One region of the Jeotgalicoccus nanhaiensis genome, then DNA from elsewhere that is predicted to be linked to it. Evidence: riboswitches for the same ligand, from Rfam matches in the RefSeq annotation. Region 1 holds a riboswitch; the other holds the start of a gene.

What was found. Region 1 has a riboswitch for lysine ahead of IR135_RS04050 (aspartate-semialdehyde dehydrogenase). Riboswitches for the same ligand answer to the same signal wherever they lie in the genome.
Positions count from the first base shown of each region.
Region 2: it holds a riboswitch for lysine, as region 1 does, so the genes downstream of both, IR135_RS01515 (Na+/H+ antiporter NhaC family protein) here and IR135_RS04050 (aspartate-semialdehyde dehydrogenase) in region 1, are expected to answer to the same signal.

Region 1 covers NZ_JADGLW010000002.1:345,171-360,926, reverse strand. The annotation lists gene pepF (oligoendopeptidase F) at 1-450, shown strand, start outside; gene IR135_RS04060 (S1 RNA-binding domain-containing protein) at 797-1,669, opposite strand; gene IR135_RS04055 (ABC-F family ATP-binding cassette domain-containing protein) at 1,857-3,458, shown strand; lysine riboswitch at 3,521-3,699, shown strand; gene IR135_RS04050 (aspartate-semialdehyde dehydrogenase) at 3,788-4,765, shown strand; gene dapA (4-hydroxy-tetrahydrodipicolinate synthase) at 4,779-5,666, shown strand; gene dapB (4-hydroxy-tetrahydrodipicolinate reductase) at 5,663-6,376, shown strand; gene dapD (2,3,4,5-tetrahydropyridine-2,6-dicarboxylate N-acetyltransferase) at 6,391-7,107, shown strand; gene IR135_RS04030 (M20 metallopeptidase family protein) at 7,107-8,258, shown strand; gene IR135_RS04025 (alanine racemase) at 8,276-9,346, shown strand; gene lysA (diaminopimelate decarboxylase) at 9,336-10,616, shown strand; gene IR135_RS04015 (nuclease-related domain-containing protein) at 11,148-12,134, opposite strand; gene cspA (cold shock protein CspA) at 12,454-12,654, opposite strand; gene IR135_RS04005 (DUF1033 family protein) at 12,773-13,066, opposite strand; gene IR135_RS04000 (5-bromo-4-chloroindolyl phosphate hydrolysis family protein) at 13,190-13,921, shown strand; gene IR135_RS03995 (toxic anion resistance protein) at 13,914-15,104, shown strand; gene brnQ (branched-chain amino acid transport system II carrier protein) at 15,156-15,756, opposite strand, start outside.
Region 2 covers NZ_JADGLW010000001.1:311,137-326,892, reverse strand. The annotation lists gene IR135_RS01540 (ABC transporter permease) at 3-761, opposite strand; gene IR135_RS01535 (ABC transporter ATP-binding protein) at 761-1,462, opposite strand; gene IR135_RS01530 (DUF72 domain-containing protein) at 1,512-2,360, shown strand; gene IR135_RS01525 (sulfite exporter TauE/SafE family protein) at 2,373-3,194, shown strand; gene IR135_RS01520 (bifunctional metallophosphatase/5'-nucleotidase) at 3,206-4,525, shown strand; lysine riboswitch at 4,568-4,733, shown strand; gene IR135_RS01515 (Na+/H+ antiporter NhaC family protein) at 4,808-6,391, shown strand; gene IR135_RS01510 (YutD family protein) at 6,446-6,781, shown strand; gene IR135_RS01505 (DUF86 domain-containing protein) at 6,841-7,269, shown strand; gene IR135_RS01500 (TIGR01457 family HAD-type hydrolase) at 7,262-8,023, shown strand; gene IR135_RS01495 (biotin transporter BioY) at 8,121-8,651, shown strand; gene IR135_RS01490 (NifU family protein) at 8,748-8,990, shown strand; gene IR135_RS01485 (DUF1450 domain-containing protein) at 9,052-9,297, shown strand; gene IR135_RS01480 (HesB/IscA family protein) at 9,386-9,745, shown strand; gene IR135_RS01475 (NAD(P)/FAD-dependent oxidoreductase) at 9,863-11,074, shown strand; gene IR135_RS01470 (YuiB family protein) at 11,150-11,467, shown strand; gene IR135_RS01465 (leucyl aminopeptidase family protein) at 11,480-12,970, shown strand; gene IR135_RS01460 (PaaI family thioesterase) at 12,963-13,337, shown strand; gene mnhG (monovalent cation/H(+) antiporter subunit G) at 13,675-14,091, opposite strand; gene IR135_RS01450 (Na(+)/H(+) antiporter subunit F1) at 14,069-14,368, opposite strand; gene IR135_RS01445 (Na+/H+ antiporter subunit E) at 14,365-14,844, opposite strand; gene IR135_RS01440 (Na+/H+ antiporter subunit D) at 14,845-15,756, opposite strand, start outside.

The DNA of each region.
Region 1 (15,756 bases):
CATAACTTTGTGACCCACCTGCTGGAAGCAGCTTATCAGCGCGAAGTGTACAACCGCGTGGATAATTACGAAACTGTAACTGCGGAATCGCTGAATGAAATTAAACGCGGTGTGATTGAGAAATTCTGGGGTAACGATGTTGAAATTACTGAAGGTGCGGAACTGACTTGGATGAGACAGCCCCACTACTACATGGGACTTTATCCGTATACGTACTCTGCGGGATTAACAATTGCAACTGAAATGTCGCAGCGTATTCTGAATGAGGGCCAGACCGCAGTTGACGAATGGCTGAAAGTTTTAAAAACAGGCGGCAAAGAAACGCCGGTTGAACTGGCGAAAATGGCAGGCATTGATATTACGACAGATGCTCCCTTGAAAAACACAATTCAATACATCGGCGAACTGGTGGATGAACTGGAAACGCTGACAGAAGAAATAGAAGGATAAAACAGATTTAAAGAACGGGGGGACATGAGTCCCTCCGTTTTTGTTTGTCTTGATAAAACAGATTTAAAGAACGGGGGGACATGAGTCCCTCCGTTTTTGTTTGTCTTTTTGAGGGTTCTAGTGATTTCTCTATATTAGTGACAATGAGCGTTGCTCATAGTCACGGAGAAGCGTTTAAGTGCCAATGAAGGTCGTTCATAGTCACGTAGGAGCGTTTAAGTGCCAATGAAGGTCGCTCATTGTCACGCAGGAGCGTTTAAGTGCCAATGAAAATCGCTCATAGTCACGCAAAAGCCCCAAAAACTAAAAAAACGGAATCCCTCCCAAGGATTCCGCCAATACAAGCTTATTTCTTCAAATGAGTTGCGCCGTTTACAAATTCGATCTTGCCTTCTTTTAAAAGTCCGCCTAAAGCGCGTTTAAACTGACCTTTTGACAAGTTAAATGCGGCTTTGATGTCTTCTGGTGAACTCTTGTCCGTGAATTCCATCATGTCGCCGTGCATCTGCATGTATTCCAGAATGCGTTCGCCATCTGTACCTAAGCGTTTGTAGGCTTTCTCCAAAAAGGAGCCGTTAACTTCGCCCTTGTCGTTGATGCCGATTACACGGAAGTTTACTTCCTGGCCGAGACGCGGTTCCTGTTCGCGTTCTGTTTCGTGGACAAATACTTTATAGCCTTCTTCGGATAAAATAAATGTGCCGACGCGGAGCAGACGGTAAGGACGCCCTTTCAGCCATTTGTTGCCGAGTGTTTCGTAGTCTTCTTTTTTCAGCGGCTGGAATTTTTCATCCACTTCTGTTTCTGTAATTAAGCGTCCGAACATCTGATCATCAGCTTCGACGCGAATCGTTGCATAGACCATGTCGCCGACCTGCGGCCATACTTCTTTCTTCCGCGGCAAATCGATCCACGGAATTAAAATTTCGCGCGGTGATCCGATATCGAGATAAGCGCCGTCGCGGTTAACTTCACTGACTCGGGCATAGCCGAATTTAGTCGCGGTAATGCTCGGCAGATTCGGTGTCGCAAACAGTTCACCCGAGCGGTTCGGGTAAATAAAGACCAGAACTTCTTCATCGATATCGTAGTCTTTATCCCCCTCGATTTCCGAACGGTTCATACGGATATACTTTTCGTCTTCTGTAACGAGAGTGTACGTCGAGCCCTCTTTTTTAATCACTTTTAAAAATTGTGTAGTACCTGAAATTTTTGTCATATAGACTCCTCATTAATATTGTTTCTATTGTGTATTATTCATTTATCGGTTAATGTTTAATATTGTGGTTTTTAAATAGTAAGCATACGGATGAACATACTGATATATTTAAATAATACCATATTTATGGTATTATCGCTTATGAATGTAAACTAAAACGATTGTTTTAATATAAAGGAGAATGCACATGCTGCAAGTTAGCGACGTGAGTCTGAGATTTGGAGACAGAAAATTATTTGAAGATGTAAATATTAAATTCACCCCGGGAAACTGCTACGGTTTAATCGGTGCGAACGGTGCCGGGAAATCCACTTTCCTGAAAGTCCTGACAGGTGAAGTTGACTCGGACGGCCACGTTATTTTAGGAGCGGACGAGCGTATGGCTTTCCTCCGCCAGGATCACTTCGGCTATGAAGATACGCGCGTACTCGATGTTGTAATGATGGGTCACGAAAAACTATGGTCTATTATGAACGAAAAAAATGAAATCTACATGAAACCGGACTTCTCGGATGAAGACGGCATCAGAGCCGCAGAGCTCGAAGGTGAATACGGCGAAATGGGCGGCTGGACTGCTGAAAGTGACGCTGAAACACTCCTTCACGGTCTTGGTATTCCCCATGAGCTGGTCGATAAAACAATGGGTGAAATCGACAACACGGCAAAAGTTAAAGTCCTGCTTGCACAGAGCCTGTTCGGCAACCCCGACGTGCTGCTCCTGGATGAGCCGACCAACGGTCTCGATATCGAAGCGGTACAGTGGCTGGAAGAATTCCTCATTAACTTTGAGAACACAGTGATTGTTGTATCCCACGACAGACACTTCCTGAACAACGTCTGTACGCACATTGCGGACCTCGACTTCGGCAAGATTCAGGTCTACGTCGGGAACTATGACTTCTGGTATCAGTCAAGTCAGATGGCACTGCAGATGTCTCAAGATCAAAATAAGAAAAAAGAAGAAAAGATTAAAGAGCTTAAAGACTTCGTTGCACGTTTCAGTGCCAACGCTTCAAAATCTAAACAGGCAACAAGCCGTAAAAAGATGCTTGAGAAAATTGAATTGGAAGATATTAAGCCGTCATCACGCCGTTATCCTTTCGTCGGCTTTACAGCTGAAAGAGAAATCGGTAACGAGCTGTTAACAGTCAGAAATCTGACGCATTCAATCGACGGTGAAACGGTACTCGATAATTTAACGTTCACGCTCTCTCCTGACGATAAAGTTATTTTAACAGGCGGTTCTGAACTGCAGCGCACTACCCTGCTTCGCATTCTTGCTGGTGAAATTACGCCGGATTCAGGAGACGTCAACTGGGGTGTCACAACTTCACAGAGCTACTTCCCGAAAGATAACTCGGAGTACTTTGAAGGCGTTGATTCAAGCCTGGTTGAATGGCTGCGCCAGTACGCTCCGCCTGAAGAACAGACAGAAACCTTCCTTCGCGGATTCTTAGGAAGAATGCTGTTCAGCGGTGAAGAAGCGAAGAAAAAAGCAAGCGTCCTCTCAGGTGGAGAGAAAGTCCGTGCGATGCTCAGTAAAATGATGCTGTCGCAGGCGAACGTCCTCTTAATGGATGAGCCGACGAACCACCTTGACTTAGAGAGTATTACTGCAGTCAACGACGGTCTGAAGAAATTTAAAGGATCAATTATCTTCACTTCACATGACCTGGAGTTTATCAATACAATTTCAAACACGGTGCTCGATATCAGCAACAACACAGCACTTGTGAAGGAAATCGGTTATGAAGATTACCTTATTGAAAAAGGAATTATAAAGAAATAGAAATTATCTGTTTACTTTGAATACTTTGTTATGTATAATGACAATCAACATCAAAAACTGAATAGTACGGATGAGGCGCATCAATCAATAGTACTCATATACTTAACTTCTGCAAAGTGTATATGACGAAAGGGTGAGATGCCGAAATGTCCGGGAGCGCGCAGACCCCGGTTGTTGGATTCACAGGTTAAGAGCTATGGATTTGTCATTATTGACTCAATAATGGAGGGCATCGCTTGTATATACAATTTTAAAACAAGTCCGGTACCCGGGCTTGTTTTTTTATTTATATCATTCTATTCAGGAAAACTTCTAGGAGGCTGTATTTTATGAAACTCGCAATTGTCGGTGCAACAGGTGTCGTCGGTACAAAAATGCTGGAAATGGTGGAACAGTATAAAATTCCTTATAAGGAACTGGTCCTCTTCTCTTCCAAACGCTCCAGCGGAAAAGAACTGGAAGTAAATGGAGAAACGTATACAGTTCAGGAATTAACTGAAGACAGAACGAAAGATGGTTTTGATTATGTGGTTATGAGTGCCGGCGGTTCAACGAGTGAAAAGTTTGCCCCGCTCTTTGAAGAAGCCGGTGCAATTGTTATCGACAATTCAAGTTTCTGGAGAATGCATGAAGATATTGATTTAATCGTTCCGGAAATTAACTCACCTTCATTAAATCGTAAAATTATCGCGAACCCGAACTGTTCAACAATCCAGTCGGTTATCGCCTTACAACCTTTATATGATGCATTCGGAGTAAAACGCGTGCACTACGCAACATATCAGTCGGTTTCAGGTTCGGGTTCAGGCGGCATCAGAGACCTCGAAGAAGGCGCGAATGGCGCTGAGCCGACGACGTATCCAAAACCGATTTACAATAACGTGATTCCGCAGATCGATGTCTTTTTAGATGACGGCTATACGAAAGAAGAAGTCAAGATGATCGATGAAACGAAGAAAATTCTCGGAGATGATCAAATTGCGGTGACGGCAACATGTGTCAGAGTGCCGGTTATCTCAAGCCACAGCGTACAAATTAACGTCACGCTTGACCAGGAGGCGACAGAAGAAGAAGTCAGAGATGCGTTCCGCAATATTCCTCACATCGTCCTGATGGATAATCCTGCTGAAGGTGTTTATCCTACTCCGTATGAAGCGACAGATGAAAACGAAATTTACGTCGGCCGTATCCGCAAGGATCCGACGCTCGAAAACACTTTCCACGTATGGTGTGTCGGGGACAACATTCTTAAAGGCGCAGCGCAGAATACAGTGCAGATTCTAAAATCATTAATAGATAATAAATAAGGAGCGGATATATATGAGTCCGATTTTTGAAGGTATCGGAGTGGCGATGGCCACCCCGTTTAGAAATAATGAAGTAGACTACGATGCGTTCAGAAACCATATTGAATATTTAATCGACAATAATGCACAAAGTTTAATTATTAACGGCACGACCGGCGAATCCCCTACTTTATCAGCAGAAGAAATTAAAGAACTGCTCCGTGTCGGCGTTGAAACTGCTGGGGGCCGGATTCCGGTAATTGCAGGTACAGGCACGAACTCAACTCAGCAGTCAATTGACTTATCGGTGTTCGCTGAAGAAACGGGTGCTGACGGTGTTATGCTGATTACGCCCTACTACAATAAAAGTAACCAGCGCGGTCTGATTGCACACTTTACAGCGATTGCAGACAGCATTAATATCCCGGTTATTTTATATAATGTGCCGTCCCGTACAAGTATGTCCATCGACCCTGAAACAGTGTTAGAATTAAGCAGACACAAAAATATCGTCGCTCTGAAAGATGCGGCCGGCGATTTAAACTATACAATTAATGTATTAAACCTTGTAGATTCTGAATTTTCATTATACAGCGGGAATGATGATAATTTGACAGACTTTACAGCACTTGGCGGCAAAGGATTAATTTCAGTAGTCGGCAACGTCATTCCGGGTGAGATGCAGGAAGTATATGAAGGTATGAAAAATGGCGAGTCATCAGCAAGACAGCGATTCTCATCACTGATGCCTGTCATCAGTTCTGTACAAATTGATGTTAACCCGATTCCGGTCAAAGCCTTAACTGCAGAGCTCGGCTTTGGTGAATACGAGCTCCGCCTGCCGCTCTTGCCGCTGGAAGAAGATGCGAGACAATCTATTGTTGAAGCCTTCAACGAATTCAGAAAAGGTGTGAGAGTATGAGAATACTCTTAATCGGCTACGGGACGATGAATAAAATCGTTGCCCGTCTCGCAGTGGAAAAAGGTCATGAAATTGCAGGAGTCATTTCATCCAGCACAACAGACTACCCGGCATTTACAAATATCGATGATGCGGGCGCAGATGTGGCAATCGATTTCTCGAATCCCGACCGCATCCTGCCTCTCATTGAAAAACCTTTCACCACTCCCCTCGTTGTGGCAACGACAGGGAAAAAAGAAGAAATTGTAGCAGCACTGAAAGAACGTGCGGCATCGGCTCCGGTATTTTTCAACGCCAATATGAGTTACGGTGTGCACGTATTGAACAACCTGCTCCGTGAAGCACTAAAACAGCTCGACGGCTTTGATCTTGAACTCGTTGAACGCCATCATAAGCACAAAGTCGACGCCCCGAGCGGTACGCTCGTTAAACTCCTTGATACGGCACTTGACGTTAGACAGGGCAGCTATCCTGTTTATGACCGATCAGAAGCGAATGAAGAGCGGTCAGATGATGAAATCGGCGTCAGCGCTATACGCGGCGGCACAATTGTCGGCGAACACGATGCAATCTTTGCAGGACACGATGAAGTTATCGAACTGAAACATATTGCACAATCGAAAGATATATTTGCAAACGGTGCAATTGGCGCCGCAGAAAGTCTTAGACACAAAGAAAACGGATTTTACGACTATAACAACATATTTTAAGGAGTTTTTACACAATGGAAAAATTTACAGCAGAAGAGATTATTCAGTACATTTCAGATGCGGAGAAAGCAACACCGCTAAAAATTTATATCAACGGTAACTTTGAAGGTGTTGAATTCGATGAGTCATTCAAAGTATTCGGTACAGAGGATTCAAAAACTGTATTTGCGGATGCGCGCGACTGGCAGGCTTTCTACCCTTCAATAGAAGAAAAAGTAACGGATATCGTTATCGAACAGGACCGCCGCAACTCGGCTATTCCGTTAATGGACTTAACAAATACGAAAGCGCGTATTGAGCCTGGTGCCTTTATCCGTGAACATGCAGTAATCGGTGACGGCGCGGTCGTTATGATGGGCGCGTCAATTAACATCGGTGCTATCGTCGGCGAAGGCACGATGATCGATATGAATGCAGTAATGGGCGGCCGTGCAACGACAGGCAAAAACGTCCATGTCGGCGCTGGTGCAGTACTTGCAGGCGTAATCGAACCGCCAAGTGCTTCTCCTGTTATGATTGAAGATGATGTATTAATCGGAGCTAATGCTGTGATTTTAGAAGGTGTAACTGTCGGTAAAGGTGCTATTGTTGCAGCAGGTGCTATTGTTACAGAAGACGTCCCGGCAGGTACAGTCGTCGGCGGTACACCGGCACGCGTCATTAAGCAGGCAAGTGAAGTCACTGGTTCTAAAAAAGAAATCGTTCAGGCGCTCAGAAAGCTGAATGACTAATGTCTCCTGAATATACAGAAGAACTTAAATTCGTTACAGAACACCGGAGATATCTGCATCAGCATCCGGAATTAAGTCTAAAAGAATATAAAACGACTGAATATATTATTTCTGTTTTAGAAGAAATAGGAGTATCTTATTACCAGGTGCTGGATACGGGGGTCATCGCCGAGCTCGAGGGAAACAGCGGTCAGACACTCGGCTTCCGTGCCGATATCGATGCCTTGCCGGTACATGAACAGAATGATCTTGAGTATAAAAGCAGCGTGGATAATGTAATGCATGCATGCGGACACGATGGGCATACTACTGCCCTTCTTTTGTTTGTGAAACGTGCAAAGGCGCTCGCTGACAATGGAGATTTAAAGTATAATTGTATTTTTATCTTCCAGCCGTCAGAAGAAGCGAATGCCGGTGCGAATTTAATGATCAAAGCCTGGGAAAACCGTCCGGATTTCTCTGCGATTTTCGGTGTTCATTTAATGCCGGATGAAGATGAAGGACTGGTGCTGTACAGAGATGATGAATTAACAGCGAGCGCAACGGAATTTCACTTTACTGTAAAAGGCGCCAGTGCACATGTTGCCCAGAAACATCAGGGCATTTCAGCTCTTGAGACAATAGTTAAAATAGCCGGTGAAGTCGGCAATATCCAGCAGTTCCACCTGGACGGCCTCAACCGCAACATTATTCATATGGGTAAAATCAGTTCAGGTGAAGCGGTCAATACAGTGCCTGCCAATGCCCGTTTGAGCGGAACGATCCGTACGTACGAAGCGTCTGATCTTGCTGTGATTAAATCTCAGATGACTAAAATTAAAGAAGCCGCTGAACTGCTGTACGGTGCATCTGTCGAGCTGCATTACACTGAAGGTTATCCTGCAGTGAAAAATGATGCGGCCTTAAATCAGCTTGTTGAAACTTCGATAAGCGCTGCGGGACTCCGCGGGATAGAAAAAGATAAACCGTATTTATTCGGTGAGGACTTCAGCTTTTACAGTAACATCGCAAAGACGTACTTTGTCTTCGCAGGCTCGCGCAACCTTGAAAAAGGCTACGCATCAAGTCTGCATACCGATACGTTTAACTTTGATGAGCGCGTGCTGATTAAAGTTGCGGATTATTATGAAGCATTGTTAAACAATTACTAAAACAGGGAGACATGGCAATGGGTGGTATTTTTCAAACAGATGAAGCGCAGTTTATTAAACAGGCCAGACAATTTCAGCTGCCGGGCCAAACGATTGCGGTCGTTAAAAATAATGCATATAACTACGGACTGGAATTTGCGGTCAAGGCCTTTGCAATTTCAGGCATCCGCGCATTTGCAACAACGTCGATGGATGATGCGGTTAAAATAAGGCAAATGTGCGGAGACAGCGCCGTCATTATTCTAATGAATCCGACGACGGACTTTAAACGGGCGCGTATGTTTAATCTTCATATCACCCTGCCCTCTTCTACTTATTATGATACATATAAGCACGAACTTCAGGGTCTTAATATTCATATTGAATATGCCGGGCTCTTTAACCGGTCGGGATTAACGGATATTAATGAACTCGAGTCTATTTTAAATGATATGAAATCGTCAGGCATCGAACTGAATTTCACGGGACTCTGGACGCATTTCGGCTACTCCGATGAGTTCGACGGCATCTATGAAAAGGAACGCGGCATGTGGCTGGAGTTTGCTGACGAGGTCCGAAAGCTTGGCCTTGCACCTGAGATGATTCACGCACAGAACAGTGCGAGCTATGTGCGGGACGGTATCTTTGATGGACATACTCATGTCCGGCTCGGCATCGGTCTCTACGGTTCGAAACCGTACGCTGAATTAGATGATAAAGACTTTATTCAGAGCTCGACGCTGTCAGCACCGATTATCCAGTTCAGACAGCTGACTGAGGGAATGACACTCGGTTACGGTGCGGCCTTTAAGGCGGACAAAGACTGTACAGTGGCGGTCGTTGATATCGGCTACGGTGACGGAGTGCTCCGTGCGCGTGCGGGATATGAATGTGAAATTGGCGGAAAAGTTTATCCGATTGTCGCACTGATGATGAGCCATATGGTCGTCCTGGTTGACGATGATGTCCGGGCTGATATGCCGGTTTATCTTTATAACAGCAAACTTCGTATCGATAAATACACGAATCTCGGAGTCGGTGCCAACTCGGAACAGCTCGGGGCTTTAAATTACCAATCATTGGGGAGAGAAATTATTTATGACGTTTAATTATTCAGCGGGAGAACTTCAAGTCAGAGGGCATAAAATTAGTGATATAGCAGCACAGTACGGCACACCGGTTATTATATACGACGAAATGTATATGACCGGTATGATGGAGAGATATCACAAAGTCTTAAAAAGCCATAGCATTCCCTACTCTGTGTCCTACGCTTCAAAAGCGTTCAGCAGCGTCCAGATGATAAAACTGCTCGAGAGCCAGAATATGGAGCTCGACGTCGTATCAGTCGGTGAGCTTTACACGGCTCTGGCTGCAGGATTTCCGGTGGAAGACATTCACTTTCACGGCAATAATAAGACCGCTGAAGAGATTGAATATGCTTTAGATCATGGCGTGCGGTTCTTCATTATTGATGGTCTCGACGAAATTGACCTGATTGAGGGCTTAGCTTCCGGACTTTCTGATGATGACGGCGTGAACGTGCTGATCCGCATTAATCCGAGTGTTGAAGTGAACACGCATGATTATATTTCGACGGGACAGGAAGACAGCAAATTTGGACTGTCTCTCACGAACGGGGCGGCGAAGACAGCAATCGATAAAATTCAAGGATGCAGATCTTTAAACTTTAAAGGCATCCACTATCATCTGGGATCCCAGCTCGATGACAGCACGCCTTTTATCAATGCTGTAACGAATGTCTACAGCTGGCTTGATGAACACCAGATTAATCTTGAGATTTTAAATATGGGCGGCGGCTATGGTGTGAAATATACTGAAGGCGATGTGCGCTTCCCGATCGAAGAAGGATTCGATGCGATTCTTAATCACTTAAAAGAAGTTGTGGCAGCATCAGGACGCGAACTTCCTCACGTAATGATTGAACCCGGACGTTCGATTGCCGCCGAAGCAGCAATCACTGTCTATGAGGTCGGGACTGTTAAAAACATCCCGGGCGTTGCCAAATACGTCTCTATAGACGGCGGTATGAGCGATCATATCCGGACACCACTGTATGGTGCCGAATATGAAGTTGTCCCTGTGACTGAGCATTTTGGGGATACTAGCGTGTCATCGCACGTGGTTGGGAAATTATGTGAATCCGGAGATATCATCGGTAAAAATAAAATGCTGCCGGATGATTTGAAACGCGGTGACTTGCTCGCGGTGAGAACGACAGGTGCATATCACTACTCCATGGCATCCAACTACAACCAGATGAGAAAACCCGCAGTCGTATTCGTCGGGGAATCCAGAGTGCGCGAAGTCATCAGACGCCAGACACTCGAACAGCTGATTGAAAATGATGTGAGATAAAGTAAGCTCTTCTGAAAAGTGAATTTCAGAAGAGCTTTTTATTATGGTTCTACGATAAATAGAGTTGATGAACTGTTAAATCTGAGCGCCTAGCCTATGGTAAACGGGTTAGACGTTTTTTGGCTTCTATATACAAGTTTTAAAGATGAATTTCACTTCTGTAACTTATGATACCTAGTTTATTTTGACGCCGTCGTACTTGAACATCTTCCCGGGTACGACGGCGAACTCGTGTCGTACTTGAACATCTTCCCGAGTACGACGGTGAATCCGTGTCGTACTTGAACATCTTCTCGAGTACGACGGCGAACTCGTGTCGTACTTGAACATCTTCCCGGGTACGATGGTGAATTCGTGTCGTACTTGGTCATCTTCTCGAGTACGACGGCGAATCCGTGTCGTACTTAGCCATCTTCCTGAATACGACGTCGAATCCGTGTCGTACTTGAACATCTTCCCGAGTACGACGTCGAATCCGTGTCGTACTTGAGCGCTTGAACTTAATAAGAAATGTAATCTATCTCAAAATTTTTAAATCATTGGTATATGATCTTTATATCTCATATACGCATCAGATTTATTTACAGCATCTTCAAAATCAAAATACTTAAAAGTATAGGTGGTGCGTGTTCCTTTATTATTCGTATAGCAATGTTTTAATAATGCTCTGGAAACAGCTTTAAAGTGTAAATCATAATCGATAAACTCCAATAGTGAATTTCTTGTCATCGGCTGATTATAAAATAAAAATTTATAATCATTCATAGCGCGTAGCAGGTGAGTTTCATTGCATTCTGTGCTGCCGCATTTGTTACAGGTCAAATGAAATCTTTTTTTACTGAGATTAAAGCTTCCGCAACGGCCGCAATACAAGCCGAATTTCAGACGGGTTTTATCGACTGCAGGTTTAAAGTAAGGATTTTCAACTATACTGCTGCTGATCAGCCATGAAATATATTGCGCTTTATTCCCAGCCACAATTCCCGATTGATTAAACTGGCGGAAATAGTCGCGCAGACCGGAACGCAGTATAATTTTATTCCAATTCGATTGGTCATCAGAATGAAAAGTGAAATTGTCATTGGGAAAAATGAGCTTCCCGGACACCTTAAAATCACTCCGAGATGTATTCCTAAGTTCCATTAATTTTCCGACTGCACGGTTCAGCTGACTGAAAGCGTCATTCGGTATCGCGAAATTACCTCTATACCAGCTGCCGTCACGAAACGTGACACTGCCGGAAAAATTCTTGATTTCATTCGAAATAATACCAATATCACTAATTATCAAAGTGTCGTACTGTGTAACTGAGCCATCAATGCTGAGAAAAAGATCCCGATAAATCAATACGTTGCCATGACCGATACTGTCAAAAATCTGATCGTACAGCATTTCGCCTTCGTAACCTTTCTTCACATTCTCGAACTTTGCTGACTCTTTTTTCATCAGCGAAGTCCTAGCAGACAGTGCTTCGTAATAAATTAACTCATGCGGTTTTGTTCTTTCATTGATAAACAATATAAGACCCCCTTTTAAAATAAAAACCCTTCTACCCTATATATAGGTGAAAAGTACGGTTTCCTTTTAAAAAAGTTACTTAAAAACAAAAATAGCAAAACCGGTTTACTTTTTACACAAGTTTCATTATTAATGGAATTATATGTATGCAGATGTAAAATATATTTCCATGAAAAGTATTCTCTTAATTTTACATTTAAGAGATAATAAAAGATTAAACATATTTTTTACAATCCCCGCTCAATAAAAAACAAGCACCCGGATTTTATCCGGGTGCTTGTTTAGAAGTTACAAATTATTCAAATGAATCAATTTATAATTATAGTTTAGCAACGTTTGCAGCTTGTGGACCGCGGTCGCCTTCAACTACTTCAAATTCAACTGCTTGACCTTCTTCAAGAGACTTGTAGCCTTCTTGGTTGATTGCTGAGAAGTGTACGAATACGTCGTTTTCTCCTTCAATTTCGATGAAGCCGAATCCTTTTTCTGCGTTAAACCATTTCACTGTACCTTGTTTCATTAATAAAATCCTCCAAAAGACGTAAATTATCAATAAGAAGAACTTACTGATGATTCATATTATACAACATACTTCATTATATTGCAAACGTGTTTCTAACAATTGTGTGACGTTTTCACTAATTATTATAAAATTCATTATTTTTTGTCATTATCGGCGTGTAGAATATTTGCACGTCTTCATCACACTCTTCGCAAAATTCAATTTCACATGCGTTAAAAAATGCGCATAAATCATATTTACCCTGAATATAGCTGCTGTAATCATTTTTCATCTGTTCAATAATTGCCTTGTAGCCTGACAGCATCTGAGCGGTATCGTTAAACTGATGCCTGTTAATAATGTCGTCCTGCCAACCGTCGAAGAGCCACCAGCCCTCATAATCCGCTTTAACGATCACGACTTCATACATGTTTAAAACTCCATTCCCTGGCCGATATTATTCATTATTATAAACGCGTATAATTAGCATTATCAAGCATAACGCTTTATAATTGTAATAAATAGGCACATCTATACTAAGGGGTTTTGAACGATGAAGAGTAATTATTCACATTTCATTGCTTCTGTGATTGCTGTACCGGCCGGCCTCCTCGCTTGGGTCCTGTCGTCTAATATATTCGATATTCATATGTTTTTAGACGTCATAGTCGGCATCGGCGGTTTTGGTGCATCATACCTGCCCGCCCAGCGTATTTCACATCATAAGCATTTAGAGAAATTGAAACTCACAAACAGTGAATACAAATATATAAAAGAACAGCTCGCTCAGGCGAAAGAGCATACGAATCGTTTGCGTTCCAGCTATATGAATATCAGATCGATAAAAGACGCGAAGATGATATTCGATATTAACCGGATCGTTAAAACGATTATTTCATCTGTAGAGGAAGACCCTAGGCAGTTCTACAGCGTACAGCAGTTTTTCCATTCCAATCTGGAAACTGCGGTCAATACGATTGAAAAGTACCTTTATCTGTATAAGATGCCGGGGAAATCAAAAGATGAACGTATTCAGCTGCACGAGACACGTTTATCAATGTTAGAATTGAAACGTACGCTGCAGTCGAATCTTTCGCACATGAACCAGCGGAGCTACCAGGATTTAAATGTCGAACGCGATTTAATTAAGATGAACTCCGCCCGCGCCAAAAAACGCCAGGCGGCACTTGATAATAAGCTCGGCAAAGAAAAAGTGAATTTGAAGCAAAAACGACAGACTGAAAAAGAAACAGAAAAAGTACACCGGGGTGAAGGAAATGGCTGAAGAAAGAAATCTTAAAGACGAACTTTTAATGGATCCATTTAAAGAAGCTGATGACAGTAACGACAGTTTAATACTGCAGCCGGAAGGAGCTGCGGCAGCAAAACCGAAAGACAGCGAAGTGCTGACGACGTTTAAAGATCAATTCAGTGAATCAGATCTTAAATCTATCCATGAAATTAAAGATAAAATTGAACCGCTGAATAACGATGCACTGATTACTTACGGAGCGAATGCACAGCAGGCAATGTCTAAGTTCTCTCATCAGATGCTGAGCGAAGTGCAGTCGAAAGATGTCGGCCCTATCGGTGAAACTCTTGAAGAACTGATGAAAAAATTAAAAGAGATTGATCCGGAAGAACTGACGAATGAGAAAAGCAATATTTTCAAGCGTATGTTCGGGCGTGTAAAACGTTCCGTAAATGAAATGATCTCGAAACATCAGAGTATTGCGTCACAGGTCGACCGTATTTCAATTCAGCTTGAGCATGCGAAGGAAGTACTGATTAAAGACGTAAATATGCTTGATGGGCTGTACAACCAGAATAAGGACTACTTCGATGCGATTAATATATATATCGCAGCAGCAGAGCTTAAAAAAGAAGAGCTGGAGCAGGAAACACTGCCGCGTTTAAAAGCAGAAGCAGATGCTTCCGGCAATCAGATGGATGTACAGGATGTCAACGATATGATGCAGTATATTAACCGTTTAGAGAAGCGCGTACACGATTTAAAACTGTCTAGACAGATTACACTGCAGTCGGCACCGCAAATCCGGATGATTCAAAATATCAACCAGACACTCGCTGAAAAAATCCAGAGCTCGATTCTCACGAGTATTCCGTTATGGAAAAACCAGATGGCTATTGCCCTTACCCTGCTCCGTCAGGAATCGGCATCGAAAGCTCAGCGTGAAGTAACAAATACGACGAATGACCTGCTCACTAAAAACAGTGAGATGCTGAAACAGAACTCATTGAGAACTGCAGCTGAAAATGAACGCGGCATCGTCGATATTGAAACGCTGAAAACCACTCAGGAAAATCTGGTTACAACCATTGAAGAAACACTCAGAATCCAGTCTGAAGGTACCGAGAAACGTAAATCTGCAGAGGCTGAACTGGTAACGATGGAAAAAGAACTGAAAGAACGTCTCCTTCAGATTAAAGATAAACACAGATACTAATGATATAGACAAAAAATCACTTCTCCCATACGGAGAAGTGATTTTTTATTCTTATGAGTATTCCACTTTGGGTTTCTTCATGCCGATTAAATAGCCTAGAATGTAGCCGACAATCATAAATGGTATCCACTCAAAACTGCTTGAGAACAGCGGCAGTGACTCGATCCAGCTCATTTCAAACCAGCCGTTTCTGTGTACTACTGCGATCACAGATAATATAGACACTAAGAATACCGGAATTTGCAGACTGAGTCTCGGTGACGGTATGAAATAAGTCAGTATTAAGAGTAAGACAGTAGTCATTGCGACCGGATAAATAATAGACAATATCGGTACACTTGTAGCAATAACCTGATTCAGACCCTGGTTAGCCAGACCGAATGAGATGAGTACAAACAGGACAACCCATACTTTATAAGGCACTTTCGGTAAAATACTGTTAAAGTATTCCGAAACAGATACGATAAGTCCTGTTCCTGTAGTGATACAGGCAAATAATACGATTAAACCGAGTAGTATCGGTCCAAAGATACCGAACACTTCATCACTCATAAAGGTCAGCAGGAAGGTTCCAAGGTTTTGGTCATCGACTGCGGCACCGCCAAGATCGACTCTGTTTGCAAGCCATCCGAGTGAAATATAAATGGCAGCT
Region 2 (15,756 bases), on a different contig from region 1:
TTTTATTCATTTTTCAAACCCAAATACTGCATCCGGCTGTTAAACAATTTCGGATAAGATAAAAACCCGACCATTACAGAAGCTGCAGTTGCGTTAGTAAGTATTAAAAATAATATGAGCAGTTGATATATGACGGCTTCCATCGGCGGAGCGCCCCCAATAATCAGTCCGCTCATCATACCCGGCAGCTGTACGAGCCCGATTGTTTTCTGTGATTCTATCGTCGGTATCATACTCGTTTGAATCGCTGATTTTAAACTGCGGGAAACCGCGTCTTTCGGCTGGCCGCCGAAGGATAAAATAAGCTCTATCATTTCTTCACTGTTCTCAAGTTCATCGGTAAACTTACTGACGAACAATAACGACAGCACCATGCAGTTACCGATAATCATGCCGCTGATTGGAATAATCTGTTCGGGTTCAAAATCGAGAATACCGAACAGCAGCATAATGCTCATTGAAACAGCTTCGACAGCTGTCAGCGTTAAAATAATAATCCATTTTATGCCGGGAATAAGCGTGCCTTTTTTAATTACATTCTGACTGGCGGCACCAATCATCACGAGAATCATTAATATCATATAAATACTGCTGTCACTGTCAAAGACGAAGGTGAGTATCACACCGACAATGAGCAGCTGAACAATTGAACGTACTGAAGCTATGACGATATCTTTCGTAAGCCCCAGTTTCAGTACGACTGCAATAGCGAGAGGGATGATAACAAAGACGCCGGACAGGAAAAGTTCCTGAAAACCCATCACCGTTCCCCCTTTAAAAATTGCTGTATAAAAGTATTATTTGAATTATATAAACTTGCTATCGGCCCCTGGAGCAGCAGTTCGCCCCTGTTTAAGAACCAGATATCATCACTGACGCGTTCAGCCTGGGCAAGGTCATGTGTTACCCAAATAACAGTCAATCCGTGTTCCTGCTGCAGCTTCATTACGAGCCGTTCAATCTCTCTGACGAGTGTGTAATCAAGGTTTGATGTAATTTCATCAAGCAGCAGTACTTCCGGACGGGAGACAAAGGTCCGGGCTAATGAAATACGGCTTTTCTCTCCTCCGGATAAGGTGTTTATTTTACGGTATAAAAAATCTTCACTAAGTTCTACCATGCTGAGAAGATTTGCCGCACGTTCCTGACTCAGCTTGTCATTAAATATTTGAAGCGGCAGATTTAAATTATCGTATACGGTGCCTGCGAACATCGGTGCGCTTTGAAATGCCATGCCGGCTCTTTTTCTAAGACCGGTAATATCTATATTTTTAATATCTTCACCGCGGTAGAATACACTTCCGGAATCAGGAGAGAGTAAACCGTTAATATGTTTCAGGCAGGTAGTCTTGCCTGCACCGCTCGGGCCGATAAAAGTCGTAATTTTATTTTCTCTGAAAAAACCCGATATATTACGGAGTATTTCCTGATGGCTGACATTTTCAAACTGAATAATCTCCATGACTAATATCCTCCAATGTAAATGTGCTAAAATGAAGTAAGGTGATTTAATGATTTATATAGGACTGACAGGGTGGGGCGACCACGATTCGCTGTACACCGAACTTTCAAATAAAAAAGATAAGTTAATTACATATGCTTCACATTTTCCAATCGTTGAGCTTGATTCAACATACTACGCAGTACAGCGGCAGTCAACGATAGAAAAATGGTGCGACCAGACACCGGAAACTTTCAAATTCGCAGTAAAAGCCCACCAATTTATGACGGGGCACAGCGATTACAGAGATCACTATGATTCTATTAAAGATGTCTTTGCCGCGTACAGGGAAATGCTGATGCCTATGTTTCACAGAAACAAACTCGCATTTGTTCTGCTTCAGTTTCCGCCATGGTTTGACTGCAGCAGCAAAAATATCCGTTATGTAAAATTTGCGGCGGACCTGCTGAAACCTTTTAAAGTCGCAGTGGAGTTCCGCAACCAGACATGGTTCAGTGATGAATATAAGGAAGATACACTGGAATTTCTGCACGACAGCGAAGTAATTCACAGTATATGCGATGAGCCGCAGGCAGGAATCGGTTCAGTTCCTTTTGTTAACCGCATCACAGATGATACTGCCTTTATCCGTCTGCACGGCCGCAATGTTCACGGCTGGACGCAGCAGAACCGCACTTCGGAAGAGTGGCGGGAGGTCCGTTATTTATATGATTATAACAGACAGGAACTGGAGTGGTTACAAAAACAGGTTAATATACTGCAGCATAAAACAAAGGATATTTATATCGTTTTTAATAATAACTCAGGAGGGCATGCGGCCGGCAACGCAAAACAGCTGATCAGCATGCTGGGTATAGAGTACAGCGGGCTTGCACCGAAGCAGCTGAAATTATTCTAAGGGGCTGGAGTCATGGAATTTATCGTTCTTATACTGATAGGTCTGCTTTCTTCAATACTGGGCTCGCTCGTCGGTATCGGCGGGGGTGTTATTGTTGTTCCGGCCCTGATGTTTTTTGGTCTTGAGCTCGGCCTGCTGCCGGCAATAACACCCCAGACTGCTGTCGGGACATCGAGTATGCTGCTGATATTCACGGGCATGAGTGCGATGATTTCATATGCGCGCAATAAGCAGGTGGACAGAGAGAACGGCATTTTATTTCTGATTGGACTGATGCCGGGGGCGCTCGCGGGATCTTATGCCAGCAGTTTATTTACAGTTGACAGCTTTAATCTGTATTTCGGTATATTTCTAATTTTTATCAGTATACTTCTCGTTGTCAGAAAGAAAATTAAACCGATGAAAGTATTCCAGAATCCTAAGTACTTAAAACCTCACCGTGATAATATGGGTAACATTTACCATTACGGATTTCCGCCTTATCTTGCAATTACGATAACTTTTTTCGTCGGATTTATAACGGGTCTGTTCGGTATAGGAGGCGGGGTTCTGATGACCCCGCTCATGCTGATGGTTTTCAGAATGCCGCCGACAATTGCCATCGGCACGAGCATGATGATGGTATTTTTCTCAGGTGTATCATCGGCTTTCGGCCACGTGCTCCAGAATAACGTCGTTTATACGTATATACTGATGCTCGTGCCTGCTGCTATCATCGGAGCGACTGCCGGAGTTAAAATTAATCAGCGGTTCAATTCGGACGGTTTAGTAGTACTGCTCCGGACCGTCCTGTTTATACTCGGTGCATACTTGATTTTACAAACAATTCTTTAAGGAGTGCTCGTATGGAAGTGAAAATTTATCATACTAATGATATACACAGTGCATTACATAATTATATGAAGTTTACGAGCTTCATAAAAAATAAAAGACGACAGTACAGAAATAATATGTTTTATGTCGATATCGGCGACCATGTTGACCGTTCACATCCTTATACAGAAGCGACGCTCGGAAAGGGCAATATCGAATTGTTGAATAATGCAACGTGCGACGTAGCGACACTCGGGAATAATGAAGGAATCACGCTGACCAAAGAGCAGCTGAAGCATTTATACGATGATGCAGAGTTCGATGTCATCTGTGCCAATCTGCGTGAAGTAGGAAGTAAACAGCCTTATTTTAAACCGTATACTATAAAGGAAACCGGCGGGATAAAAATCGGATTCATTGCAGCAACAGTTGAGTTTACTCCATTTTATCTGGCACTGGATTGGGAAGTGGCAGATGCTTTTGACTGGATAGAAAAATATTTAAGGGAACTCGAACCAAAGGTGGACGTTATTGTTATGATGAGCCATCTCGGTATGTATGACGACGAGACTCTGGCTAATAGATTTCCTGAAATTGATTTAATTTTATCATCCCATACGCATCACCATTTTGAAAAAGGAGAGCGCGTTAATGGTGTGCTGCTTGCAGCAGCCGGCAGATACGGTGAATATATCGGGGAAGTCACTCTCACTTTTGAAAATGGCAGGCTTACCGCGAAAAAAGCTGCGCTGATTGAATCAGATATCTTATCCCAGGTCGAAAACGATTATTATGATATAGGCAAAGCCAAATTAAAAAATACAGTCATTAAAGAAGCAGCACTGCCGATAGACCGGCGACTTTATTCGGCTGGACGCTTCAGCTCGCTCCTTGCGTATATACTTAAAGATTTTACGGCCAGTGATGCAGGGCTCATTCATACGGGACTTATTGCGAGTCCGTTTGAAGGGGGAGCACTGACTGAATATGACTTGCATAAAGTGCTGCCGCACGCCATTAATGCTGTACAAATAGAGTTGACTGGACGCGAGATGAAAGAAATATTTACCCAGGCGAACCGTCAGGAGTATAAAGATGAAATCGTGCGCGGTCTCGGCTTCAGAGGAGACATTTTCGGCTGTTTTGTAACGCATAATATCCAGTATATCCAATCGGAACGCGAGTATTATATCGATAACGAACTCATCGATGAGAAGAAAAAATATAAGCTTGGAACGCTTGATATGTACACTTTCGGCAGGATTTTCCCGCAGTTCAGATATTCGAAAAAAGAGTATATTATGCCGGACCTGCTGCGCGATCTCGTAAAAAATTATATAGAATGTTTATAGTCTTTTAAAGCCGGGATATGCTATAATGTTAAGTAATCAAATAAATAAAGTAGAGGTTGCTCTTTTCAACAGTAAAGTATTTCAGCAGGCATGCGTTTAAGGATACTTGAAAGGGACAAGAGCCGAAGGATGATACCGGCAGGTATTTGTTCTGGGGTTCAGTTTAACAGGCTGGACACTGTCAGTTACATGATGCGCTACATTTAATAGATAAATCATAAATGCGTGCACTGTCAGCGTATTTATGATTTTTTTTATTGAAAAAATTTAGGAGGAAGAAAAATGGAGTCATTTTTAAATTGGGAATATATGCCGCTGATCCCGCCATTAATTACACTCATACTCGTAGTAATAACGAGAAGAGTAGGCATCAGTCTCGGTGCGGGAATTATTACATCAGCCTTCGTTATTGCGAATGGGCACTTTGGAGAATTTTTTAAATTGCTGTTCGATTCGTTTCTCGGCATATTTATTGAAGACGGCGGACTGAACACATGGAATGCCTACATATTAATATTTTTAACACTGCTCGGAATTATGACAGCATTTATGAATATGTCAGGCGGCGCGCGAGCGTTTACGAATTGGGCGCTGACAAAAGTTAAAACGCGCCGCGGTGCAGGTTTTATGACTGCAGTGCTTGGAATTATAGTGTTTATCGATGATTACTTCAGTGCTTTAATTGTCGGACAGGTTGCTAAGCCGATTACTGATAAATATAATATTTCGCGGGCAAAACTTGCTTATTTCGTCGATACGACAGCATCACCGGTAGCCGTTATGTCACCGGTATCGAGCTGGGGTGCAGGTATTATGGGAATGACAGCACCGGTATTAATCGGCGCTGGAATGACACATATATCACCCTTTCAGAGTTTTATGTATATGATTCCAATGAACTTTTATGTTATCTCGGCACTTGTTATGATGTTTATCGTTATTTCTTTTAAACTGGATATCGGTCCGATGAGGAAACAGGAGAACCTGGCGATTAACGAAGGAATATTACGTGATAAAGTGCCTGAATTTGCAGAACAGGATGAAGACCTGCCTGTGCATGATGGTGCAGGTGCCAGCGCCTTAATTATTCCGATTGCAGGACTTGCTGTCGGAGTAATCGGAGCGATGTATGTGACCGGTGCGATGGAAGCAGGGACCTGGAGTCTGATGCCTGTGCTGGAAAGTACCCTCGTGACACATTCACTGCTTACAGGAGGCATTATCGGTCTCGTGCTGGCACTGTTCTATTACTTCAGACATACGAGAAATGATAATGAATTCAGCAAGAGACATGTCTGGCTCGGTATTAAAACAGGATTTTTAGCGATGTTTCCGGCCATGCTTATACTGACTTTTGCCTGGATGATCGGCGGGTTAATCAGTGAACTCGGCACCGGCGGCGTTCTTGGTTCAATGGTGGAAAACTCAAGCCTTCCAGTAGCGCTGCTGCCGGCAGTAGTATTTATTGTTGCTTGCTTTATGGCACTTGCTACAGGTACAAGTTGGGGTTCTTACGGCATACTGATTCCTGTTGCTGGAGAAATTATTATTGCACTTGGTGCAACGGAATTACTCCTCCCGTCAATCGCAGCTGTACTTGCAGGCGGTGTATTTGGAGACCACTGTTCACCGATTTCCGATTCGACAATTCTGTCTTCTACCGGTTCCGGCAGCGATCACATTGTCCACGTTATGACGCAGTTGCCGTATGCTTTAACTTCAGCTTTAATCGGACTGTTCGGCTTTGTTGTGCTCGGATATACAGCTAACGTATACTTTGGTTTGCTGAGCGTTATAATTGGACTGCTTGCAGTTTATATTATTGCTAAATTTATCTACCGCCCGGTAGCTAAACAAAACGCATAATGGTAAAAACTGTGATATCATAAATGTATCAGTTTGATTAAAGGGTGTGCGTCTATGATTACTATTGATCATATGAACTTTGAACTCGTGGAGAATTACCGCGATGCATTTGATGAAGAAGTTTTTATCGAAAAATACAGCGAGCTATTGAATAAGTACGATTATATTGTCGGTGATGTCGGTTATGAAAAATTAAGACTTGCCGGTTTTTATAAAAATTCAAAACGTAAAGTGGAACCGGACAAACGTGTCAATGCCATCGAAGAGTACTTGAATGAATACTGCAACTTCGGCTGTGCTTATTTTATATTAAGAAAAGTTTCAAAACAGGAACTAAAAGAACAGGCTGAAGAGTCTGGTGAAGAAATTAAGGAAGAGGCCGGGTCGTAAAACCCGGCTTCTTTTTTGTATGATATGATAAGAGAGAATAATTATGATGAGGTGTAGAAATGTATTTTGTGGATAAAAAGCTTTTAAACAAACGTCTCGACTACATTGAAGGTCTGGCAGAAACGATTGATACTGATAACAAATTGGCACTTGAGAGAGCATGTCATATGCTGATCGAAGCGACAGTTGACGTCGGCAATATGATTATCGATGCATTTATATTAAGAGATCCTGGGAACTATCAGGATGTGCTTGATATTCTGGCTCAGGAAAAAGTTATAGGACCTGAAGATGCTGAGAAGTTTAAGAATACACTGAAGTGGAGAAAAGAGCTGACGAGAAATTACCAGTCGGTAGATCATGCCGCAATGCGCGCAGATTTCAAAGAGAATATCAGCGCCTATAAAAACTTTAAGGCGAGTATTGAGCACTTTTATAAAAACGACCCGCAAGCAGTCACAGCTTTCAGCAGTGATACAGATGTATAAAGGGTACTTAATAGATCTCGATGGTACAATGTTTAATGGTGATAAAGTTATTGAGGGAGCCGTGAACTTTATCGATCGTTTAAATAAGGCAGGTATACCCTATTTATTTCTGACGAATAACGCGACAAGACAGCCGTCTGAAATTCTGAAAAAATTTGAGGGTATGGGGTTTACGACGGCAAAAAACCATATATATACTTCAGCTGACGCTATGAAAGTTTATCTGGAGGAGGCCTTTGACATACCGTCTGTATATATAATCGGCACGGAAAGTTTTAAAAATACACTGACGCATGATGGAACTGCTGTTTTTAATGATTATGCACCGGATGCTGTTGTAATGGGGCTCGACACATCTATTACCTTCGATAAAATTCTTACCGCCTGCCGGCTGATTCAAAACGGAGCGCAGTTTCTCGCAACAAATCCCGATATAAAAATTAAAACATCTTACGGTTTCTCTCCGGGGAACGGATCCTTCGTTAAACTGGTCAGCGAAGTAACGGGAGTAAATCCGGTTATCACCGGGAAACCGAACAGCTATATTTTGAGCGGGGCTTTAGCGCGTCTCGGCATGCTTAAAGAGGAAGTGGCGATGATCGGCGATAATTACGATACTGATATTATGACTGGGATTAACGGCGGTATCGATACAATTCACGTTGGCACAGGAGTTCATTCAAAAGAAGAAGTGATGAGTAAAAGAGTGACGCCCGCGTATACGATTAATACGCTTAACGACTGGAAGCTGTAAACTTATGAACCTTCATGTTAACCTTTATATTTTTATGGTTAACATGAAGGTTCTTTCCTGTTATTATATAACTAAACCAAATAACAGGAGAAAAGATATGAAAACTAAACACCTTGTTTTTGCTGCTTTATTTACCGCGCTGATTGCAATTGGTGCACAGATTAGAATACCGCTTGGACCGGTGCCATTTACACTGCAGGTGCCGATGGTGCTGCTGGCCGGTATGCTGCTCGGAAAAAAATTGGGTTTGATTTCCATTATGGCTTATATCGGAATCGGCCTGATCGGCATCCCGGTGTTTGCAGGCTCGGGCGGGCTTGGTTCTCTCGTCTCTCCGTCCTTCGGATTCGTGCTCGGATTCATACCGGGCGTTGTAATTACTGCCATGGGCGGAAGTGAAGAAATTAAAAGAATGATTGCTTTTACGCTGCTCGGCATGAGTGCGATATTTATATGCGGCGTATTGTACTTCTCGTTTATTATGAGTGCTGTAATTGGAACTCCGATGTCCTTAACTCAAATACTGATGGCTGCTGTTGTGCCGTTTTTAATTAAGGACATTATTCTTGCAGTGCTGACTGTTATGTTTGCAAAAGCTTTAACAGGAAGAGGGCTTGTTCTCGCATAAAAATAGGACTTTCAAATGATGGATTTTTAAGTGTCTTTCTATTATAATGTACTGTATACGAAGTAATGCTCATAAATTGATTGGAGTGAACTAATTATGGCAGTCAGTCAGGATACAATGTACGAACAAGTTGAGGAAGTATTAAATAAATTACGTCCGTTCCTTCTGCGTGATGGCGGAGACGTTGAACTCGTAGATGTTGAAGACGGTATTGTGAAGCTCAGACTTCTCGGAGCATGCGGAACATGCCCAAGTTCAACGATTACTCTTAAAGCCGGTATCGAACGTGCACTTCTTGAAGAAGTACCGGGATTTGTTGAAATCGAGCAGGTATTTTAAATCGCAACTAGAGACGGGCCGTCTCTAGTTTTTTTATTTTTCAGAGTGAGGAGAATGACCAATGTATACAATTGTAGAGTTTTGCAACGCTAATATGCAAAAAGGGACTCACGATGTGTATGCTCAGCTGGATAAAAATCCGGCAATCGATGTCGTCGATTATGAATGCACAAATAATTGCGGTTTGTGCAGCAAAAGTTATTTTGTTCTCGTAGACGGGGAAATCGTGGCTGCTAAAAACAGTGAGCAGCTGTTTGAGAAAACTTATAAACGAATCGACAAAAATAATCAGGCATTAGATGAGTGAACTCATCGTTGGTGCTAACGTTTTTCGTGTAGTATAATTATGATATTGAGAATTTTGTAACAAAGTATTAAGAACAGGAGTGATTTTTATGTCATCAGTAACACTGACAGAAAGTGCAGCGTACGAAGTAAAAGATATGCTGGAAGCGAATGACATGGCAGAAGGCTTCCTGCGTTTTAAAGTTCAGGGCGGAGGCTGTACAGGATTAACATACGGTATGGCAGCCGAGCATGAAGCAGCGGAACGGGATGAAGTTTTTGAATTCCACGGTGTTAAAATGCTCGTTGATAAGTTCGACCTCCCTGTCGTTGACGGTACTGTAATTGATTTTAAACAGTCGTTAATCGGCGGCGGTTTTACGATTGAAAATCCGAATGCAAGTCTGTCCTGCGGCTGCGGTTCATCATTTAGAACCAAGGAAAATGCGGGTGCGCCGGGAGACTGTTAAAATTAGTGAAAACGCTTGAAATATTACCATATAGTGCTAATATAATACTTGGTATAGAAACTGAAATAACAGTCTATAATTATATATAAATTACATTCGCGGGAAGGGAAATAAATTATGAGCTATGAAAGAAAAAAGGTCCTGGTACTTGGTGCCGGTTATGCAGGCTTATCCGCAGTTAGTAAACTGCAGAAAATTATCGGAGTACAGGAAGCGGACATTACTTTAATCAACAAAAATGAATACCATTATGAAGCTACATGGCTGCATGAAACAGCAGCAGGTTCAATGAACTGGGAAGAAGGCGTCTATCCGATTGCCAAAGTTGTGGATAACATGAGAGTCCGTTTTATCCCGGCTGAAGTAACTAAAATTGACCGCGACGCACAAGTTGTTGAAACAACTCAGGGCGAATTCAGCTTCGATACGCTTGTAGTGGCATTAGGTTTTGAAAGTGAGTCATTCGGCATTAAAGGGATGGACGAATTTGCAACGACAATCGTCAGCCCGGAAACTGCCGTAAGAACACGTGAAGAAATCGAACAGAACTTTATCAATTACAAAACCTCTAAAGATCCAAAAGATTTATCAATTCTTGTCGGCGGAGCAGGTTTTACAGGGGTGGAATTCCTCGGTGAACTTGTTGAAACACTTCCTGAGCTCTGCAAAGTGCACGGTATCGACTATAATCAAGTTAAAATCACTTGTGTAGAAGCAATGCCGACAATGCTGCCTATGTTCTCTGAAGAGTTAACTCAACATGCAGTTAACTTCCTTGAATCACGCGGTGTAGAATTCATGCTTGGAACAGCTATTGTTGCTGCTAATGAAAACGGATTTGTTGTTAAAGTGAACGATGAAGAAAAACAGCTTGAGGCTTCAAGCGTAGTATGGACAGCGGGTGTACGCGGTTCACGTCTGATGGAAGAATCATTTGAAGGCGTTAAACGCGGACGCATTGTCGTTAAAGATGATTTAACGGTTGATGGCTATCCGAACATCTTTGCTATCGGTGACGTGGCAGCTGTGATGAACGGAACAGGAGAAAACGCACGTCCATATCCGACAACTGCTCAAATTGCAATGCAGTTAGGGGAACACACTGCTAAAAACATCAAGCTTAAGCTAAATGGCGAGAAAATGGAGCCGTTTGCCTATGACGACAAGGGAACTGTATGTTCACTTGGCACAAAAGATGGAATCGGTGTAGTTCTCGGCCGTGAAATTAAAGGTAAGCCAGCAGCATTTATGAAGAAAGTCATCGATACGCGTGCAGTTCTGAAAATCGGCGGCGCAGTATTAGGTGTAACAAAAGGTAAATTCCTGTAATTTTAAAATTCAGCATTATGCATGGGTATATATAATGCCCATGCTTTTATTTTTTTGGAGGAAACAATTATGGCAATGAATATCGTTCAGCTGTTTATTTCTGTGCTGCTGTATTTTGTTTTATTTTATGGAATCAGTTTTATTTTGAACATGATTTTAAAAATGACATGGATTATGGCGTTCGTTTATCCGGTGATTGTCTTATGGATTATCGGAAGGGTTTCATTATTTGATTACATAGCAAGTCCCGGTGAATCATTCGGTATTTTATGGGAGAACATCGTTGGAATTTCAATTTATGATATTGTTATTTTAGGCAGCGGATTTATCGGAATTATTTTAGCGGGTATGACAATACGCTACTTAAGAAAAGCAGGTTATCAAATGTTTTAGGGGGAACGAATTTTGAATATCAAATTTGAAGAAAAATACATTGCAGATGATTCGGTACTTGTTATCGGTTTACCTGAGAATATAAAAGATTTAAAGAATTTTGATGAACTGGATACATTATTAAATGGTTTAACAGAAGAAATTATCGCAGCCGGTGTATTGTCCCAAGAATACGGTAAAGTTACGACGACAGGTGTTACAATCCAGCGCCGCTACCGTAAAGTAATTGCTGTAGGATTAGGTGACAGCGGGGAATTAACTGCCTTGAAAATACAAAAGGCTGTCGGTAAGTTATTCCAGTATATGGCTCTCGAGAAAGAAAATAAAGGTCAGTTTATTTTAGATACTTTTGCATTTGAAGCAGAAGAAACGGCAGATGCAGTGGGAATGATGTCCGCTGTGAGCAATCACGGGCTGACAGGTTACGACACATCTGGCGGCAAACAGTTTTACGATGAATTGGATATTACACTGGTTACCAAATCAGATGTAAAAGAATGCTTTAACCACGGAGCAGCACTCGGCAGCAGTATAGCTCTTGCAAGAGATTACGCAACAATGCCGCCGAATCATTTGTATCCGGAAAGTTTTGCCGATCAGCTCGCAATCAACTTCAAAGACCGTCCGTACATCAAAGGTGAAGTAAAAGATTTTGATACGCTGGTGCAGGAAGGATTCGGACTTTTGGCTGCAGTTGGTAAAGCATCAGTCAGAAAACCCCGCCTCGTGACAATAGAATATAAACATCCCGATGCAGCCGATGATGCACCGATTGCATTAATAGGCAAAGGGATTACGTATGATTCCGGCGGTTATTCTCTTAAAACACGCACAGGCATGCGGTCTATGAAATACGATATGAGCGGAGCAGCGAACGTCGCAGGTATGATGGATGCAGTGTCGAAACTGGAATTGCCTGTTCATGTTGTTGCAGTGCTGGCGCTTGCTGAAAATATGGTGGACGGCAATGGCATGCGTCCCGATGATGTATATCAGTCACTGTCAGGTAAAACTGTTGAAGTATCAAATACAGATGCCGAAGGCAGACTTGTGCTGGCAGATGCAGTATATTATGCTTCCACGACTTATGAGCCGAAAGTTATGATGGACTTTGCGACGCTGACAGGCGCGGTTATACAAGCAATTGGCGAAGACCGCACCGGCGTATTTACAAATCAGGGCAGGAAGTTTATCAACAACCTTTTAATCAGCAGCAAAGTGACAGGAGAAGATATCTGGCATCTGCCGATATCGGAACTTGAAGATGACAGAGTTAAAAAATCGGATATTGCCGACTTAATAAATGCGGACTTTAAACCGGGCGGCGCATCTTTTGCGGCTGCATTTATTAATCAGTTTACAGAAGATACACCATGGGTTCATTTTGATATTGCAGGAACGAGCAATACATCAGCTGCCACTCCGTTTGCTAAAAAAGGCTCTACGGGAGTAATGATCCGTACTATTATCGATTTAATAGAATCAGGTACACTGTATGAATAAGGGGCTCCTTAAAACACTCGGTATATCTTTGACGGTCGATGAAATAGGAAAATGCGCAGTCGAAATGCCGATTACAGAAAAAGTACTGCAGCCATTCGGCTACGTGCACGGCGGAGTGAATGTTGTTCTGGCGGAGACAGCCGCAAGCTTAGGCGCCTTTAAAATGATTGCCGAAGATGAAATTGCTTTTGGCATGGAGATCAATGCAAACCATTTGAAAGCAAAGCGTGAAGGTATACTGACAGCTACAGCGCTGCTTAAGCACGGCGGTTCAACATCACAGGTATGGGAAATTGAAGTGACGGATGAACAGGATGAACTGATCGCACTCAGCAGATGCACTGTCGCGATAAGAAAAAAGAGATAGAATAAATAGAGATGAAGAGGGATCCGGTTTCGGGTTCCTTTTTTTGTGTGGCATTTAGTGTGCGGGGTTGGCATGATGGGGTTTCATGTGTATCCAGCGGCGCTGGGGTTGGCATGATTGGATCTCATATGTGTCCGCCGGCGCTGGGGTTGGCATGATCTGGTCTCATATGTACCCGCCGGCGCTGGGGTTGGCATGATCGGGTTTCATGAGTATCCGGCGGCGTCCGGGTTGGCATGATCGGATCTCAGATGTATCCGGCGTTAACACGCCGCACAGTATAAATAAAACAAAAAAAGACCGGGGCAGTAAAATTTCCGTCCCGGTCATAAATATATTAGTCGTCTAATTCTTTGTTTTTACTGCGTTCGATTTTTAATCTTGCTGTTTCTTCCGTTTCTACTTCAGATCCCGTTTCATCACGTTTCAATTCATTAAGAATTGTCAGCTGATACGGTTCAACATCGGAGTGGAAGGCACTTCTCGCGATAAGGTGTGCACCGACAGGTGCTGAAATGAAAATGAAAAGAACTGCCAGCAGCAGTTGTGTATCAACTTCTGCTTGATAGTATGCAAAGTATATAAATACTCCGATTAAAGTCATACCGACTCCAAGTGTCGAGCTCTTCGATGCTGCATGCAGTCTAGTGTATGTATCCGGCAGACGGATAACACCAATTGCAGCAACAAGTGTGAAGAAGGCGCCGGCGAGTAAGAAAAGTGCGATAAGACTAACTATTATTATCTCTGTCATTTTCAATAATCACACCTTTCTCGAGGAATTTGGCGAAGCCGATTGTTGCGATAAATCCAATCATACCGATGAGCATAATAACTACCAGCAGGTATGATGTATCAAGCGCCATAGATACGAGACCGATCATTCCCATCAGCGTGACACCAAATGCATCGAGTGTAATTACTCTGTCATGCAGGGTCGGCCCCTTTATAACTCTGTATATCATGCCGAGCATTGCAAATGCGAAGATAATAATACTAATGATTACGACTATATTGATAAAGTTTGTCATGGTTTAGCCACCTCTTTGATAACATTTTCAAAAGAAGTTTTAATGTTTTCAATTTCCGCATCTGCATCTTCCATATCCAGACCGTGAATGTAAATAATTGAGTAATCTTCTGAAATCGCTACAACTACTGTACCAGGTGTCAGTGTAATTAAGGTTGACAGCAGTGCAACTTCCCATTCTTCTTCCAAGTCATTCGGGTAAGCATAGAACCCCGGATGAATATCAATTTTAGGAGACACTACAATACGTACCACTTCAAGATTTGCTTTTATCAATTCGATAATAAAAATAAAGAAGAGACGAATCATCCAGTACAGTCGTTTTAAGTAAAAACGACCCGGCAGGAAGTTGCGGAGAATGTAAACAGCAACCAGACCGATAATATAACCAGTAACAAATGTTCCTATAGTGAACTCGGCATTCATAAACACCCATAAAAATGCCAGAACAATATTAATTAAGAGTTGAAATGACAATTATTCCACCCCCATCAAATAGTTAGAATACGATGACGGATTGTAGAATGCTTCAGCCGCCATTTCAAAGGCCGGGAATAAAAAGTCAGCTGAAAGCCCAAAGACAGTTGAAACGATAACGAGACCAATAGCTGAGAACAGCAATTTATCCGATTTAATATCTTTCAGTTCAATCGGCTCTGACGGTTCTCCCCAGAATACTTTAATGAATACTTTCATAATACTGTATAAAACAATCAAACTCGACAGCAGCACGATTATTGCTGAGAAAGTATGGCCGTTGTTAAAAGCAGATTCTACGATATACAGTTTACCGAAGAATCCAGGAAACGGCGGTACCCCTGCCAGGGACAGGCCGGCGATAAAGAATGTCCAGCCGACGACAGGATGCTGTTTTATAAGTCCGCCGAGATCTGCAGCATCGTTCTTCCCTGTACGGTAAATTATAAAACCGATGAGCAGGAACAGCGCTGCTTTAATGATCATATCGTGGATTAAATAATACATGCCGCCGATAGTTCCGGCGTAATCCATCATTGAGAAACCGACGATAATGACTCCGATTGCAATCATAATGTTATAAATAATAACTTTTTTCATATCAGTATATGCTAGTGCTCCTATACAGCCGGCGACAATAGTGAGGAGCGCAAGCAGCAGCAGCACCTGATGGGTATAAGCTGTATCGCTGGTAAAGAACAGTGAAAATGTTCTTGCAATCGCGTAAACTCCTACTTTAGTCAGCAGAGCGCCAAACAGTGCAATGACCGGCATCGGCGGAGCACTGTAAGAACCCGGCATCCAGAAATAAAGCGGGAACAGTCCGGCTTTTGTAGCAAAAACGAATATAAAGACAACTGCAACAAGTGTCATAATAGCGAGGCTGCCATCGTAATTGGATAGTTTAATATG